DNA from 4 places in the Halobacillus sp. SY10 genome. Region 3 is predicted to be linked to each of the others. Evidence: predicted binding sites of a transcription regulator. Region 3 holds the regulator's gene; each other region holds the start of a gene.
The links. The regulator Rex, encoded in region 3, represses fermentation and respiration genes when NADH is low (regulators of the CRP and FNR family bind a similar motif). The targets are predictions, from matches to a motif close to TTGTGAAATATTTCACAA.
Positions count from the first base shown of each region.

Region 1: ACJA3J_RS09260 (cytochrome ubiquinol oxidase subunit I) is a predicted target of Rex. The motif match lies at 2,378-2,395, and genes of this name have one in related genera.
Region 2: cydD (thiol reductant ABC exporter subunit CydD) is a predicted target of Rex. The motif match lies at 1,864-1,881, and genes of this name have one in related genera.
Region 4: ACJA3J_RS03165 (DUF1641 domain-containing protein) is a predicted target of Rex. The motif match lies at 2,532-2,549, and genes of this name have one in related genera.

Region 1 covers NZ_CP174345.1:1,800,355-1,804,685, reverse strand. Annotated here, with positions in the region: gene ACJA3J_RS09265 (cytochrome d ubiquinol oxidase subunit II) at 1-933, opposite strand, end outside; gene ACJA3J_RS09260 (cytochrome ubiquinol oxidase subunit I) at 930-2,291, opposite strand; gene ACJA3J_RS09255 (ABC transporter ATP-binding protein) at 3,298-4,331, opposite strand, start outside.
Region 2 covers NZ_CP174345.1:200,005-204,335, reverse strand. Annotated here, with positions in the region: gene cydC (thiol reductant ABC exporter subunit CydC) at 1-113, opposite strand, end outside; gene cydD (thiol reductant ABC exporter subunit CydD) at 110-1,837, opposite strand; gene cudC (choline uptake/conversion transcriptional regulator CudC) at 3,175-3,729, shown strand; gene ACJA3J_RS01150 (sodium:solute symporter family protein) at 3,882-4,331, shown strand, end outside.
Region 3 covers NZ_CP174345.1:442,245-446,575, forward strand. Annotated here, with positions in the region: gene ACJA3J_RS02395 (ABC-F family ATP-binding cassette domain-containing protein) at 1-1,533, opposite strand, end outside; gene moaC (cyclic pyranopterin monophosphate synthase MoaC) at 1,694-2,176, shown strand; gene ACJA3J_RS02405 (redox-sensing transcriptional repressor Rex) at 2,192-2,851, shown strand; gene ACJA3J_RS02410 (GNAT family N-acetyltransferase) at 2,912-3,466, shown strand; gene ACJA3J_RS02415 (SDR family oxidoreductase) at 3,504-4,325, opposite strand.
Region 4 covers NZ_CP174345.1:604,864-609,194, reverse strand. Annotated here, with positions in the region: gene ACJA3J_RS03175 (CBO0543 family protein) at 25-573, opposite strand; gene ACJA3J_RS03170 (NAD(P)/FAD-dependent oxidoreductase) at 766-1,947, opposite strand; gene ACJA3J_RS03165 (DUF1641 domain-containing protein) at 1,965-2,396, opposite strand; gene ACJA3J_RS03160 (aldo/keto reductase family oxidoreductase) at 2,762-3,679, opposite strand; gene ACJA3J_RS03155 (cytochrome P450) at 3,876-4,331, shown strand, end outside.

The DNA.
Region 1 (4,331 bases), 1.4 Mb from region 3:
TCCTGCGATAAACACGATGACCAAAGCGATCGCCATAGATTCGTTGGTCACACCACTCGTAATGGTCACGTAAGGGTAGAGCAAGTACGGCAAGTGAGAGGCTCCGTAACCAAAGAAGGCTATGAAAAATTGAATCATGACGGCGATGAACGCCCAGCCATAATACTTCCCTTGATATACGAGAAAGACAGCGATCATGAAAAAGGCGACGGATATTCCGAAGACCCACCATAATTCAATGGCTCTTTGAAAATGATCCATATTTTGCTGACTGAGTGCGATGAATGTCGTAAGACTGGCAATGATTGTCGGCGAACTCCAAAACAATGCGTATTTTCTAAGGATTTCTAGCGCTGGCTCATCCCCTGCCCTGTTGGCATAATAGGTCAAAAACATGGCGCTGATATAAAGAACACTAACGATGGCAAGGAAAACGACACTCCAGGAATATGGACTACTCAATAGTTTACCAAACAGCAGTTGAACGCCCTCTGAGGTCTCTTCGATGTATCCACCTTCGGAAATGGTAAGAGCTGTGGAAAGAGACGCCGGAATAAGCAGGCCTGTTGCTCCATATAAAAACATATAAAGAGAGTTGTCCTTCGATCCATAGTTTTCAAACGCATAGAAGGATCCGCGGATGGCGAGCAGGACAATCGCTATACTTCCCGGAATGAGTAAGGTTTGTCCGAAGTAGTACGCCATATCCGGGAAAAACCCGACCAGTCCAACGAAAAAGAATACAAAAAAGACGTTGGTCACTTCCCATACGGGTGATAAATAACGTGAAATCAGCTGGTTAATCAAATGATCCTTCTTCGTCATTCGTGCGTAATAGGCGAAAAAACCAGCTCCGAAGTCGACGGAAGCGACGATCAAATACCCATAAAGGAAGAGCCATAGTACGGAAATTCCTATCAATTCATAACTCATGCGTCACCCTCCTTACTTGCAGCGGCTGTCTGAGGATAACGATGTTCCAACTCCAATTCAGCCGGTTTTCCTTTGAAAATTTTGCGCAATGTGATGAGACATCCCATTCCCAGCACAAGGTACACAGCTGCGAAAAGGATGAACATCGAGAACACATACGGAGAAGTTGTCGCACCTTCTGCAACGGTCATGAATCCACGTAAAATCCATGGTTGCCGCCCTACCTCTGCATAAATCCACCCGAACTCGATCGCAAGCATCGTCAGTGGGCCTGTAGCTACAATTCCCCATAAAAGAAGCGGGTTGTACTCGTTCCACTTTTTCATCTTCCAGAAAATGAGGAATAGGAGCGAAATCCCAAGTGTATAGAAGCCGATGCTGACCATGAGGTCGAACATGTAGTGAATCCATAAAGGAGGCCGTTCTTCTTCTGGCGTTTCATTCAGCCCTTCCACCTCAGCATTAAAATCACCGTGCGCAAGGAAGCTCAACGCTTTCGGAATCCGAATCGCATTTTCCACTTCATTGTTTTCATTCAACGTACCGAATACAACAAGGTCCGCGCCTTCTTCTGTCTCAAAATGCCACTCCCCTGCCGCCAGTTTTTCCGGTTGGTACTCTGCGAGGAATTTAGCTGATAAATCTCCAGCAACAGCTGTCAGAATCGCAAATAGAAATGTCATCATAACCGTTAGCTTCAACGCTTTTTTATGATATAACGACCCTTTTTTCACGAGAATGATAAAGGCTGCAATTCCTGCAAGTACAGCAGCAGCTGTTAAATACGAGGAGGAAATGACGTGAAACACCTTTGTCGGGGTCGCAGGGTTAAACATCGCTGCGAGAGGATCCACCGCTGTAAAGCGTCCGTCCTCCATTTCGAATCCTTGTGGTGTGTTCATAAATGAGTTGACTGTCGTAATGAAGAAAGCAGACAGTGTTCCTCCGATGACTACAGGAATAGATAATAGCCAGTGATAGATCGGTTTCTTAAACCGGTCCCATGTATATAAATAAATCCCAAGAAAAATCGCTTCAAAGAAAAACGCGAACGTTTCCATGAATAATGGCAAAGCAATGACATTCCCTGCCAGCTGCATGAAACTTGGCCAAATGAGTGATAACTGCAAGCCAATCGCCGTACCTGTCACCACTCCGACAGCTACAGTAATCGTATAGCCGCGAGTCCAACGGCGGGCAAGCAATGTATAGTGTGGATCTTTTTTCTTAATTCCGATGAGCTCCGCAATCGATACGAGCACAGGAACACCGACTCCAAGCGTCGCGAAAATCGCATGGAAAAGCAGTGTCATAGCTGTAAGCGCCCGGCTGACTTCCACGGTTTCAAATCCAAACATCTTTGTTCCCCCTAACTAAAATCGGTCACTTCTACCGTTAGTATAAAGTGTGAAAACGGTTCATGGTCAGATGGTTGTTGACGATTTTGTGACATCCTTCACAAAGTGTCTATTTTATGAAAATCTTACCCGATCTTTTCCATGCTGTCGAACGATATGCCTATACCTCCTCTTCCCCATTGGTCACTTAAATTAACGTACAAATGCCGATGACCAGCACACCTCTTCTTCTGGTATAGTTCCCTTTTCTGGAAGACTCAGTTTCGAGACTTTTGTGTGAGTTTAGGGGCGGAGGGGAATAGCATAGCTCGCTTTCCTTAGGAGACAAGGAGCACATACCGCGCATCCTTAAAGGAAGCCTTGACTGGTTGAAATAATGAATGACAATTCCTGGCCATGGATACGGGGTCAGGGAAACGACGATTTGCGTTGTCCTGGATCAGTCAGTAGAAAAACACACACGTTGTGAGTCCTTTAGCTATTCATGCGGACGTTTCCCAGACCCTGTTCTCAAGCTTTATTCGTGCAGGATGCGTGGTTTAAATAACTCTATAACGGCGTGTGTGAACAGGCCTTCCTTGCAGAGCTCGGCAGGTTACTGTTAGAAGGATTTCGAGACACTTCTATGATAAAGGGGCGGAGGGAAACGGTGAGACTCCTACCTTAAGTGTGCAGGCGCCTTGGTCAGCGGCGTATGGACTGGACTGAGTTGGAGGAGATAAAGGAAACACGAAGAGCGGAGCGATTCGATGTTGACTTATCGTACAGAAGCGAGGGAAGTCTCACTAGCCGCTAGGCGCCGGAACCGGATACCTAAGAGGAAGTGCGTGGTAGATGAGACCCCGCAGAGCTTTAGCTCGAGGAGGCTCATCACTCGCCCACGGAAAGCGAACCTTTTCCCGGAGTCCCTAAACTCCCACAAAAGTCTCGAAATGGAGTCTTACACAACCCTGCCATTTAGTTCAACAAAAAAAGACACCGGGTTTCCGGTGTCTTACTGAAATGTTTATATGGCGTCGAGCATTTGGAACTGGGCTTTTACGAGGTCGTAGTACTCGCCTTCCTGGTCCATCAGTTCATCATGCGAACCCTGCTCAAGGATGCGTCCGTTTTCGAGAACGAAAATGTTGTCCGCTTCTCGTATGGTCGACAAGCGGTGGGCGATCATAATCGCCGTCCGTCCTTTAAGCAGTTTACGAAGCGCCTGCTGGATTTTCAGTTCTGTTTCTGTATCGATACTAGCGGTTGCTTCATCTAAAATTAGAATTCTTGGATTGGCAAGAAGCGCACGAGCAAAGGACAGGAGCTGTCGTTCACCGGCGGATAGGATGTTTCCGCGTTCTTCTACTTCTGTTTCATACCGATTGTTTAAGCGTTGAATAAAGTCATCGGCTCCGACGACTTTTGCCGCTTCGATGACTTCTTCATCGGAAGCATCGGGACGTCCGAAGCGGATGTTTTCCATGATCGTTCCTGAGAAAATGAAGGTATCCTGCAGGACGACACTGATCTGCTGGCGGATACTATCAATCGTGGCATCCTTCAAGTCTACCCCATCGATTTTGACCGAACCCTTGGTCGGATCATAGAAGCGACTGATCAAGTTTGCAATCGTCGACTTTCCAGACCCGGTATGGCCGACAAGAGCGACGGTCTCACCCTCTTTCATTTCAAGATTGATATTATGGAGGGCGATGCGTTTAGAATCATAGGCGAATTGAACATGATCAAATTCGATATGGCCCCTCATGTCTTTCAATTCAATGGCATCTTTCTTCTCCTCCACGTTTGGTTCCTCATCCAGGAATTCAAAGATCCTTTCGGAGGCAGCCATCGCCATCAGAAGCTGGTTATACATCTGTCCTAAACGGGAGATCGGCTCCCAGAACATGCCAAGGAAGAAAGCGAACATGACAAAGTCACCTACTTCGATACTTGACTGCAAGATTAAATGGGCTCCATAAGCCACAAGGATGACTGTTCCGACCGCATTGCTCATTTCAACAAATGGGCGGAACATGGCACTTTTCCTTGCAGCTG
Region 2 (4,331 bases), 240 kb from region 3:
GCGCCAAACAGCCCGACCGCTGACATACCAGCAAGAAAACCGAAGACGATCGAAAGCACGATATCCCTTTTTTCCAATACAACTAACCGGATGACTTCCTTCAGTTCCTTCATGCGGAGTTCCCTCCTTGCTGGACGGTCACCATATCCCTATACTCCTTCACCGTTTCCAACAGTTCTTCGTGTGTACCTTTTCCTATAAGATAACCGCGATCGAGCAGCAGAATTTGATCAGCCTTTTTGATTGTATGCAAACGATGGGCAACGGTGATGATTGTCGCTGTTTTCGCAAGCTTTTCCATGGAGGCTTGCAACACCCGCTCCGTTTTCAGATCCAGACCTGTCGTCGGTTCATCAAACAGGATGACAGAAGGTTTCTTCAAAAATGTACGCGCAAGCGCGAGGCGTTGTTTCTCTCCTCCAGAAAGTCCGCGTCCTGCTTCACCGACCGGGGTGTCGTACCCTTTTTCCAAAGATGCAATCAGCTCGGCGATTCCCGCTTTCTCCGCGGCCTCCTGAATTTCTTCCTTGGAATGATTCCCTCGCCCGCCAATCGCAATGTTTTCAGCAATCGTTCCGGAAAATAAATACGGGTGCTGAGAGATGTAGCTGACCTGAGAAAACCATTCTTTTTCTTCATAGTCAAAAAGGGAGCGATCATTAACTTTGATCGTTCCAGAGGACGGTTTAGTCAGGCCGGCTAAAAGGTGCAGGAGCGTCGATTTTCCCGCACCACTTTTACCAACGATGGCTACCTGGTTATAGGAATGGATGGTTGTCGTCAACCCTTCCATTGCAAACCCTTCCTCATAATGAAAACTCATTTGATCGAGCTTGATCTCAGGGGGCTGTTTACCTTCAAGCTTTCCACTTCCCCACTGAATGTGTTGTTCTTCTTTTTCAAGCTCTTCCGCCAACAGGTTGGAAGCACCTGTTGCGCCTCTCCCTGTATGAAAAGCACTCCCGAAGTCTTTCAGCGTCAAATAAAATTCAGGGGCAAGAATGAGAATGAAAAAGGCTGTAAAAAAGGAAACACTCTCATATACAACGAGCCGAATCGCAATTTCCAATGCAATCAGCCCGATGCTGAGCATGGAAATGAACTCAAGCATCAAGGATGAGACAAAGGCGACTTTCAAGACTTCCATCGTCGCATCACGGAAACCTAGACTGCTCGATTCAATCTCTTCCTTTTGCTGCTTGGAACGTCCAAAAAGTTTTAATGTTGTTAAGCCTTGAAGCGTATCAAGAAACTTTCCGGAGAATGTGTTTAACTTCTCCATCTGCTCTTCTGACTTCTTTTTTGTCATAACACCGATGATGGCCATAAATAACGGGATGAACGGAGCTGTAATAATCATGATCAGCCCTGAGTAGAGGTGCTGGGTAAACACAACGACAAGAATCATCAGCGGGATGATCATCGTCTGGATCATTTGTGGAATATAACTGCTGAAATAACCGTCAATCTCGTCGACGGAATCCATCAGCACACTGACTTTCCTTCCCGATTGTCCTTGTAAAGAGGCTTGTACGGGATTTCGCGCGTATTTATCAATTATGGACTGACGGAAATAAAGTTTTGCTTTGGATGCAAGCTTAATGCCTGTCCGGCCGTTCAGCCATGTAAACAGCGTCCGTCCAGCGAGCACCAAAAGCAATCCCGCGAGAAGTGGGAGGATATCCTGAAAACGTCCCTCACCAAGGAAGATCCGGTCGACGATCGCAACGAAAAAATAAGATTGACCAATAATCGTGGCACCAATCAACACGGAAGTGAGGACCAACAGCATGAAAACTCTTCGATCTGAGAAAACTAGTCTGCTGAGGTGCTTCATTTATATAAAACTCCTTATAAGCCATTTTGTGAAAAAATTCACATTACCATTATTATAATTCATGAAGCGGATCATTGCTAAAAATAAAACTGATGATTCTATGACAATTCTATATCATCGTCTCCTTAATAAACAGCTATCATACGTTATCCTAGGGACACTGATTAAAGGGACAAAGGGATCTTTTCTATATCATTTCCCTCTATGTAAAGTTGAAGACATTGTAATAGGTATGAAAAACCATTCGTGATTCTCTGCTTTTTTTTGAATCAAGAGTTTATAAATTTGTGCCCTTCGACTCTACCGAAGAAATGGGAGAAGCACATTTTATGCAGGTCTTAGGGAATTAATGAAATGAAAAAAACCCACAGGATTCATTTCCTGAAGGCTTACATGAGAGCATTATAATGTGGAAGCAGCGCTTGTACAGTTTGTTTACTGTTGATGTTGCCGTCTCATCTACAGTCATATCTCATGAAACGTCCCCTGAGTTAACCAGTGGTTTTGTATAAGGAAAAAAGTCCTGTACAAATAAAAGGGCTTGTTATTCAGCTTGAGTATTATTCCAATCATTAAATGTTCCCGCTGCTTTAACGTCGGGTTAATGTCCTGTAACTCGTGTGTAATGTCTTCTTCTTACCCAAAAACTCTCAGGGTTCTTGTATATAAAAGTCGTATGCAATAACTTCCGAAACGGATCTTTCCTGCTACAAATTTTGTTTTTTCGCGGTTGCCTGACCGGTGAGAACCAGCCAGATCATATATAGTAGAGTGAGCAAACAAAACGGCCTCCTCTTTACTTTAAATATTCCAAACGTCAAGACAGAGAACATGTCTTCTAGAACGATATAAGTGATACTTAGGTAGTCCATTGGGAGGAAACGTTTGAGACCTCTCCCCAAAGGTTTCCTTCGACTTTCATCTCTTCCACGTCATCATAATTTTCATCAGTTATCCTACTCCTAACAGGAGCGACTGAATTCAATGCTTCACGCAAAGCGGTCACGGCAGCAGTTTCGAATCATTTACTACCCCAATGATATTCTTTCCGATTAAGAAGTGACGGAATCCATCCCCCTGAATAATTTCTTCTCCGACATCGTTAATTTTGTTAATAAAAAATTTAACTTTTTGAATACTTTTAACGTTAACAAGCCTTTGGAAGCTTGTCAAAGTGAAAATTTTTTTAAATCGGCTATAACCTATGAGATGATAGGGCTTAAGGCGATTTTTTTCTAAAATGGATTTTGACAAGCGATTTTTATTCGTTAAGATAAAGTCTGTAAAGAAAAAATTTAATAAAGTTAATTGCTTTTACGCCTGTGAGGAGGTTTTTAATGACAAATCATCATGAAGAAGGCTCCCGACAGACCATTGAGCACGCGAAAGGACTTGTGATCGATTCCATTGCGGAAACGATGGATTTGTATGGAGTGACCCGAAGTGCAGGGACTTTATATGGGACGATGTACTTTGAAGAAGATATGACGCTGGATGAAATGCGTGAAAAACTAGGAATGAGCAAGCCGAGCATGAGTACAGGAGTGAAGAAGCTTCAAAATTACAACATTGTGAAGCAAACGTTTCGAAAGGGAACGCGCCGACAGACTTTTGTAGCTGAAAAGGACTTCTTTAAATTCTTCTCCAATTTTTTTACGAAGATGTGGATAAGAGAAGCTAAAATCAACTTGGACACAGTTAAGCAAGCCCAGAAGGAATTGAATAAGCTTATAGAGGATTCCGAAGTTGACGAAAAGATTAAGCACGAAGCGCAGCAAGTCTATCAGCAGTTGGAAGCGTCCATTCCATATTACCATTGGTTACAGAAGCTCGTTGACTCTATTGAGAGTGGGGAAATTTTCGAATTTCTTCCTGTCGACCAAGAAAAATAAGATACCGCCTCTCTGAATAACATTTTATCTGTTATTCAAGGGAGACGTGTGGACTTTATAATTTACAGAATATTCAGATAATATTAAAAGGAGTGATGTCATTGCAATCGAATCAACAAACATCTTTTTTCGCTAAGAACAAAGCCGCTATCATGCTCGGGACACTTCTAGGTGTTTTCGTCCTCTACATGGCCTTCACAAATGAAAACATTCAATGGGGCGGATTTATCGCCATGATTGTTTTCTATGCCCTCGTCTATTACATCGGTGCCGTCTTCGCTACAAATAAATCCGGAACTTTAGCAGACATGATGGTCGCAAACCGCAGTTTACCACTTGGAATCGCGATGTTCACTATGGCTGCTACATGGGTTGGTGGTGGTTATGTGAATGGTACGGCAGAATTCACATACAGCGATGGTCTCGTATGGGCTCAAGCCCCGTGGGGATACGCATTAAGTCTAATTATTGGTGGTATTTTCTATGCCCGTAAAATGCGCCGCTATGAATTCCTCACGATCATCGATCCCCTGGAACAACGTTTTGGTAAAAAAATGGCCGGCGTCCTTTACATTCCCGCTTTGCTAGGGGAAATGTTCTGG
Region 3 (4,331 bases):
CTTGTTGATAAAGTAACGGTCGTGGGAAACGAACAAGAGGGTACCTGGATAGTCCACAAGCGCTGCTTCCAACACTTCTTTACTGTCGAGATCGAGGTGGTTGGTCGGCTCGTCGAGAATCAAGAAGTTCGCTTCCTGCATCATCAGTTTCGCTAAAGAAAGTCTCGCTTTTTCGCCACCACTCAGCGCTGAGACAGGCTTCAGCACATCTTCTCCTGAAAAAAGGAAGTTACCGAGGATGGTGCGGATATCTTTTTCGTTTTTCATCGGATATTCGTCCCAAAGTTCGTTCAAGACGGTTTTCTTTGAGTTCAGCTTCGTCTGTTCCTGATCGTAATAACCGATCTGCACATTCGTTCCGATTAACTTTTCACCTTTCGACTGTTCCAAATCTCCGATGAGTGTTCTCAATAACGTTGTCTTTCCAACCCCGTTGGGTCCGACGAGCGCAACAGCGTCGCCACGATTCAAATCAAGGGATACATTGTCGAAAAGGTAATCGTCGCTGTCATCGTAACGAAACGCATAGTTGCGCAGCTTCAGCACATCGTTCCCGCTTCGTTTTGCTGTCTGGAAACTGAACTTCGCCGATTGGTTGTCGTCCTTCGGCTTTTCGAGCTTGTCCATTTTCTCCAGCTGCTTGCGGCGGCTTTGTGCCCGCTTACTTGTCGTCGCGCGGACGATGTTTTTCTGAATGAAATCTTCCATCCGTTTAATTTCTTCCTGCTGCTTCTCAAAGCGTTTGAGTTCCTGCTCATAGTCCGCTTCTTTCTTTTGCAAATAATCGCTGTAGTTGCCATGGTATCGCTTGGATGATTGAAACGCGATTTCATACACGGTATTGACGATCTTGTCCAGGAAGTACCGGTCGTGGGAGACGATGACGACCGCTCCTTGATAGCCTTGCAAGTACCCTTCAAGCCAGCTCAGGGTATCGATGTCCAAATGGTTCGTCGGCTCATCGAGGATGAGGACATCAGGACTTGTGAGCAAAAGCTTTCCGAGTGCCAGGCGTGTTTTCTGCCCGCCGCTCAAGGAGTTGATCGGTGTATCCCAGCTGAAGTTTTTGAAATTCAACCCGTTCAACACGCCGCGGATATCTGCTTCATACTGGTAGCCGCCAGCCGTCTTGAAGTATTCCTGTTTGCGGTCGTAATCCGCCAACAGCTGCTGGTAACGTTTTTGATCGTCGAGCAAGTCTGGGTCCGCCATTTGCACTTCCATGGAGCGGAGTTCTTTTTCCAAGTCCTTCAGATGGGTGAACACCTTCTCCATCTCGTTCCAAATGGTCTCCTCAGACTGCAGCCCTGTATTTTGGGCCAGGTAGCCCATTGTTGTTTCTTTCGGTTTGAAAATATTTCCTTCATCGTGGCTCATTTCACCAGCCATCATTTTGAGCAAGGTTGATTTTCCTGCTCCGTTCCGACCGACGATGGCGATCCGGTCGTTCATCTGCACTTCCAATTTGATATTCGATAAAATCAACTCGGCGCCGAAACGCTTCGTCAATTGGTTCAATTGCATGAGAATCATGTCGTTTCACCTCAATAAAATCAGTGTATCTCATAGGCGAGCCCCCTAGCAACACAATGGTCTCCAAGTATGTGAAATCTTTAACGACTAACGTTTGATTTTTTGGTAGAATAAGAGTAGTGTTTCAATCAGTACTGTTAACAAAAAGGGGTAGAAGAAAATGGCGGAGTTCAGTCATTTTAATGACCAGGGCCGCGCCCGTATGGTGGATATTTCAGACAAAAACGATTCCGTGCGGACGGCCGTCGCAGCAACGAGTGTACAAGTGAATGAAGAGGTTTATCATAAAATCACGAACCATGAGATTGGAAAAGGGGATGTGCTTTCTGTGGCCCAGGTCGCAGGGATTATGGCAGCGAAAAAGACATCTGACTGGATTCCGATGTGCCATCCGTTGTCATTAAAAGGCATCGATGTGTCCTTCGATTGGGAAACAGAAGACCAGCCGACATTAAACATCGAGATTTCTGTCAAGACGAAGGGAAGCACAGGGGTGGAAATGGAAGCGCTAACGGCCGCTTCAGCCACAGCCCTCACGGTTTACGATATGTGCAAAGCGTTAGATAAAGGAATGGTCATCGGCCCGACCTATTTGAAAGAAAAGACAGGCGGGAAAAACGGCGACTATACGAGAAACAGGTAAAGGAGTCCGGTGCTAATGGATATCGAACAAACGAAGATTCCACAGGCGACAGCGAAGCGGCTGCCGCTCTATTATCGCTTTTTGAACAACCTCCATACCCAGGGCAAACTGCGTGTGTCTTCGAAGGAACTGAGCGATGCGGTCAAAGTCGATTCAGCGACGATCCGCCGCGATTTTTCCTATTTCGGAGCACTCGGCAAAAAAGGGTACGGCTACAACGTCGAGTATTTGCTTTCCTTTTTCAGAAAAACGCTCGATCAGGATGAAACGACACGTGTCGCGTTGATCGGTGTCGGGAATTTGGGGACGGCATTTTTGAACTACAACTTCACGAAAAACAACAATACGAAAATCGAAATCGCCTTCGATGCGAACGAGGAGAGAGTCGGTTCTGAGGTCGGTGGCGTCGGTGTCGAGCACATTGACGATTTAGAAGAAAAGCTCGGCGACATTTCTGTTGCCATTCTCACGGTTCCATCCTCTGCCGCTCAAGGGATTGCGGACAGGCTTGTAAAAGCTGGGATTTCAGGGATTCTTAACTTTACACCAGCGAGGATCAGCGTGCCCTCGAATGTCAGGGTCCATCATATCGACCTTGCCATCGAACTGCAGGCTCTCGTCTATTTCCTGAAGCATTACCCACTGAACGAAGAGGAAGCAGAGGAAGAACAATAAGAAAGACAAACGGGTGTGAAATCATTTTGATTTCTCACTCTTTTTTTAGGAGGAAAGGATTTGGAAACGTTAACGTTTGGTTCAGAAACAGAAAGATTGGTCATTAGACCGCTTGAGAAAAGCGATTATGAAAGCTGGCTTCAAGGATATGAGGGGCGTTTTCCGTCAAAGCGCCGTCATGATGAAGGCCGTCTTGATATGAGTGTTTGTACGGAAGAGTGGTTTGATGAGCTCGTGGAGAAACATCAGCAGTTGGCGATGAACGATACCGCCTATGTCTTCGGTGTTTTTTTGAAAGAAGACCGTACCCATGTGGGGATGATCGATTTTTCTACCTTAGTAAGATATGATTTCCAGTGGGGAAGAATCGGGTATGCGCTGCATAATCAGCATTGGGAGAAGGGTTATGGCAAGGAAGCGGTTGCTGAAGCGTTAAGGATTGCTTTTGATCAATTGAATTACCACAGGGTCGAGGCCCATATCAATTTGGATAATGCGCCTTCCATCAAGATGGCAGAGGGTATCGGCCTTGAGTATGAATGCACCCGGAAAGGGTTCATCCATGAGTTTGGGGAATGGACGGACAACTTGATTTATTATAAAAATGCAGAATAAAAAAGAAGCTCAGCCTGACGCTGAGCTTCTTTTTATGTTATTCGGTATTTTCTTTCCAGCTTTTGTCCATGAGCATCTTGCCCGGCCACGTGTAGGCCATGATGCCGCCGTCAGCGGTGATATCTTCACCTGTCACATACGAACTCTCATCAGAAGCAAGGAACAGGGCGACGTTTGCCATTTCTTCCGGACGTCCCAGACGTCCCATCGGAGTGACCCATTTATTCGCTTCACGGAACTCCCGGCCTTCTTCTTCCTGCTTGGACCCTGCAAGTTCCTGAACGAGCGGAGTTTCGATGGTTCCTGGAGAAATCGAGTTGACACGGACGCCTTCACGCGCATAGTCGATCGCCATCGCTCTTGTAAAGTTGGTGATGCCGCCCTTGGCTGCATTGTATCCGGAGCGGTCGAGATCTGCGGCCTGGCCGGACATGGATGATGTATTGATGACAGATCCTCCATTTTCAAGCATGAGCGGGAGGATGTACTTGCTCGTCAAGAACGTACCTCTCAAATCGACGGCAATGATTTTATCAAAGAGTTCCACAGGATATTCGTGGACCTTTCCGCCTTCCTGATCGACGCCCGCATTGTTGAATAGGATGTCGACCTTCCCGTAATGTTCTTTTACGTAATTGGCGAACTGCTGGACACTATCCACCTCAGAAACATCAAGCTCGACAGCTTCTGCTTTTCCACCTTCGTTCTTTACTTCATCCACGGTTTTTTGTACTTCTTCTACATTAATATCCCCGCAAACGACCGTTGCACCTTCACTTGCGAATCGTTTGACGGTCGCCGCACCGATCCCTGTCGCGGAACCGGTAACGACCGCGATTTTATTATCTAAACGTCCCATATAAAA
Region 4 (4,331 bases), 160 kb from region 3:
GATCACGGCTGCATGACATCCTTTCTATTTTAAACTGTCCAAGGGAAACGGAAAGAATACGTAGAAAAGGACAACAATGGGCAGAGATACGAGAAGCCCCCGGACAGGGTTTCTGTAATGAAGATAAAGGACGAGGAATAATACGGCATTCAACGGAATGTTAAGCCAGTTGTTCCACCCATGATCATATACGTACATTCCTTTTAGAGAAAACAACCATTCTATTACCGTATAAAACGCGATCCAAACCGTGATATAGACGAATTGGTTGCTCCGGGTTTTGGGAATGCGCTGCAAATAGATAATTAAGCCGATCGGGCAGATGAAAAAAGTGAAAGCCATGTTGATGATGGAATGGTTCAGCCACTCCATCGTCACCCCGCGGAATGCCCACAGTGTGTGATTATAATAAAGGAAATTATAGGTCATGTTCACAGCAATAAAAAACAAGATCGTCGGGTATTGCTTCCCTACCTGCTTCCAATCAACAAATCGATAGGCAAAAAGAATCCATACCACTATGACTAATAATAAATACATTTCCCACCACTCCATGAAATCAATTATCCCCATTCTGCACCCACCCATTCACCTTTATACCTGCGCGATAAATTCCCAAAAATAGCCACACCAGGTCATCCAATATCTGGATGACCTGGCGTGGAAAATAATGTAAAAAATGCACAAGAAAACGCCTGCTTCGTTTTCGCTTGGAAGCGCTGGAAGCAGGCGTTTGTTAAGGGTGTTTCACCTTAGAGAATATTCTTAATAGGCAAGTGCGAATAGTCCCTTGATGTGGGATAGGTAACGCACGTTACTTGCTTCTTTCATGACAGAAGCTGGAAGACCTTTCAATGGTGTCTGGTTGGCACCGATGAAAGCTACCGCGTCTTTACGGCCAAGGCTTGCAAGCGTACCTGAGTTGACAGGTTCAAACTCTTCAAAGCTCTTGTCTTCAAGGTAGGCATATAGGTTATAACCGACAGTCTCACCCATTTGCCAAGCGATTTGTGCTGTCGGTGGTTGTGGACGTTCATCACCTGGTTTGAAATAAACCGCACTGTCACCGACAACAAATACGTCTTTGTGGGATACAGACTGAAGGTAATTGTTTACAGACGCACGTCCGCGATTCACTTCAATACCGGATTCACCGACAAGTGGGTTTCCAGCAACTCCACCTGTCCAAACGAACGTATTGGCTGTCAGCTTACGGCCGTCTTTCAACTCGATGATGTTTCCTTCCACATTTGTGACAGGAAGTTCTGTCAGGAACTCTACGCCACGTTTTTCAAGGCTTTTCGTTGCTCTTTCAATCAAGTGATCAGGAAGCATCGGCAAAATTTTCGGCATGGCCTCTACGAGTGTCAACTTAATTTCATCAGGGTTAACACCATATTTTTTAGCCATTGCTGGTGTTTCATCAGCCAATTCACCGACAAGCTCGACACCAGTCAAGCCACCGCCGCCGATGACGATGTGGGCATCTGCCTCGTTATTCGTCGCTGCATAATCACGAATGCGAGCTTCCACATGTTCACGGATTTTATTTGCATCTTCCGCAGATTTAAGGACCATGCTGTGTTCCTGCAGTCCAGGGATGCCGAAGTAGTTCGTTACACTACCTAGTGCCACGACCAAAGCATCATAGAACAGTTCAGAACCATCTTCTAGTGAGATCTTTTTGTCATTGACAGAAAAGGACTCGATGGTCGCAACCTTAAGGTTGATGTCTTTTCCTTTCAATAACTTCTCAAGAGGAAGCGCTGCCGCCTGCTCAGAAATGTTTCCTGCTGCCAAACGGTGCAATTCTGTAATGATTTGGTGTGTCGGGGTTTTATTAATGATTGTGACGTTCGCTTCTGAAGCGTCCATGTATTGGCGCACAGACAAAGCGGCAAGAAGCCCGCCATAACCGCCGCCTAGAATGACGATTTCTTTTGACATGTTGATTCCTCCATTTCCTACTCTTTGTGATTGCGTTCAGCGGATACTTTTAAGTATGCGTTAACGAAACGGAACATTTTTTGAGCTTGAGGGTCTTTCAACATCTTCATCAAGCCGAATAGTCCGATAACTTCTGAGCTGCTTTCCGCATGATCTTTCGCTTCGATTGCGTTCTGCGTTACTTCTTTCACGGAATGTTTAAGAGGCTCAGCCACTTCTGACATGAACTCAACCGTGTCTTTTTTCAGAACTTCATCCGTCGCAAGCGATTGAACGGTGTCGTAGGAGCTTGAAAGAATCTTCACCAATTCGGTAAGCTTCGGAAGCTCTTTCACAAGAACAGTCAAAGATTCCTGTACTTCTGGTTCCAGTAGTTGGTCGAGCAGTTCACGCTCGTCACGAGCAACGTTTGTCTGCCCGTCTTTTTCTGTTGTGAATGAATCTGCCATATCCACTTCTCCTTTTTTGAGCCCGGGGCTCATTTTTTATAAGTAAATAACTAGTACAAGCAACGAAAGCTCTACCTGTTATAAAACAGTAAGAGTGCCATTTTATAGCTAACGTTACTAGAGTAAAATATAATCTTGTGAAGCACAACACATTCTTACAAAATAAACGCTTTTAATCATAATTTTTTCATAATCCCCGTTCTTTTTACAGCATTTTCAATCAAAAAGACGGATTTATCGCTCTTATTATCATTCGCTAAAGATATTTTCTCATTCTAGAATATACCTATTTTATATGAGAAAAGGTTCTCCATACGAGGAGGAGGCTAACCATGAACCCGATTAGCCCCCTCCTCCAATCATTATTACGGTAAATCGTTACCAGCAGCTCGGTAAAGCTCGTACCATTCTTCTCTAGACAAGACAATATGAGAAGCTTTGGCAATGTCCTGCATTCGCTGCGTATTCATTGTGCCAACGACAGGTTGAATGTTAGCCGGGTGACGCAGAATCCAGGCTATTGCGATGGCAGAATCCGTCACCTCATACTTTTCAGCAAGTTCCTGAAGCTTGGCATTCACCTCTGGGAAAGCGTCATTGCCTACAAAAGGACCTTCGATCATTCCGTGCTGGAATGGTGACCATGCTTGAATGGTCATATCATTCAGTCGGCAATACTCCAAGACATTGCTGTCCCTGACGACGGCAGGATCGTTTTGCATGTTCACATTGAATCCAGCATCAATCATCGGCGTATGGACGAGGCTGAGTTGCAGCTGGTTGACGATTAAACTTTCTCCCACATACTTCTTCAAGAGTTCCATTTGCATCGGGTTTTGGTTACTCACACCAAAGTAACGAACCTTTCCGCTTTCTTTCAGTGCGGCGAACGCTTCCGCTACTTCTTCCGGCTCCATCAAAGCATCTGGACGGTGCAGCAATAAACTATCCACATACTCTGTATTCAACCGCTTAAGACTTCCGTCCACTGACTCCAAAATATGCTCTTTAGAAAAATCAAAGAACCCTTTACGAATGCCGCACTTCGTTTGAAGCTTGATGTCTTCACGTGGCACGCCGGTCGTTTTCAGTGCTTCAGCAAATACAGACTCCGATTCTCCTTTTCCATAGATATCGGCGTGATCAAATAAGTCGACCCCATTCTCGACCGCATTTGTGATCACTTCCGATGCCTCCTTCGTGCTCAGTTCACTCATTCTCATACAGCCGAGTGAAATCTCCCCGACCTCTAAATCACTTTTCCCTAATCGAATTTTCTTCACATTGCTTCCACCTTTCTTAACCTACCTATCCTTATCCTATCACTTTCCCTCAAAACCGTAAGGAATAACGCTTACAATAAAAGGAGTACCAGGTCATCCAGAATCTGGATGACCTGGTACTCCTTTTATTTCCATTTATCTTCAATCCCTTATATAATCCAAGATAGACAGATCATTTCAGAGGAGGAGATATGTAATGGGGAATTTGGAAACACTTCATCAGTCGAATTTTAAAATAGGAGCCTATTCGTTTTACGAAGATCTTCGCGAAGGGCAGCCAATTTTTCCAATGAACAGTGATGGAACGAACCACTCTTGGATGATTACCAAATACGATCACGTGAAAGAGCTATTAAAATCACCCAGTTTCATTAAAGACCAAAGCAAGTTATTCTCTTCTGCTTCTAAAGACACCGAACAAGACGACTTCAACATCTTCCAAAACATGATGCTGGACGTCGACCCACCTGACCATACACGCCTGCGCAAACTTGTCCAACCTTACTTCAATCCTAAAACCATTAAGCAGCTGGAACCAAGAATCTGTGAAATTGCGGATGATCTATTAAACCAAATGAAACAAAAAGAAACGAAGGTCGACTTAATTGATGATTACGCTTTTCCACTGCCCATTATCGTCATCAGTGAGATG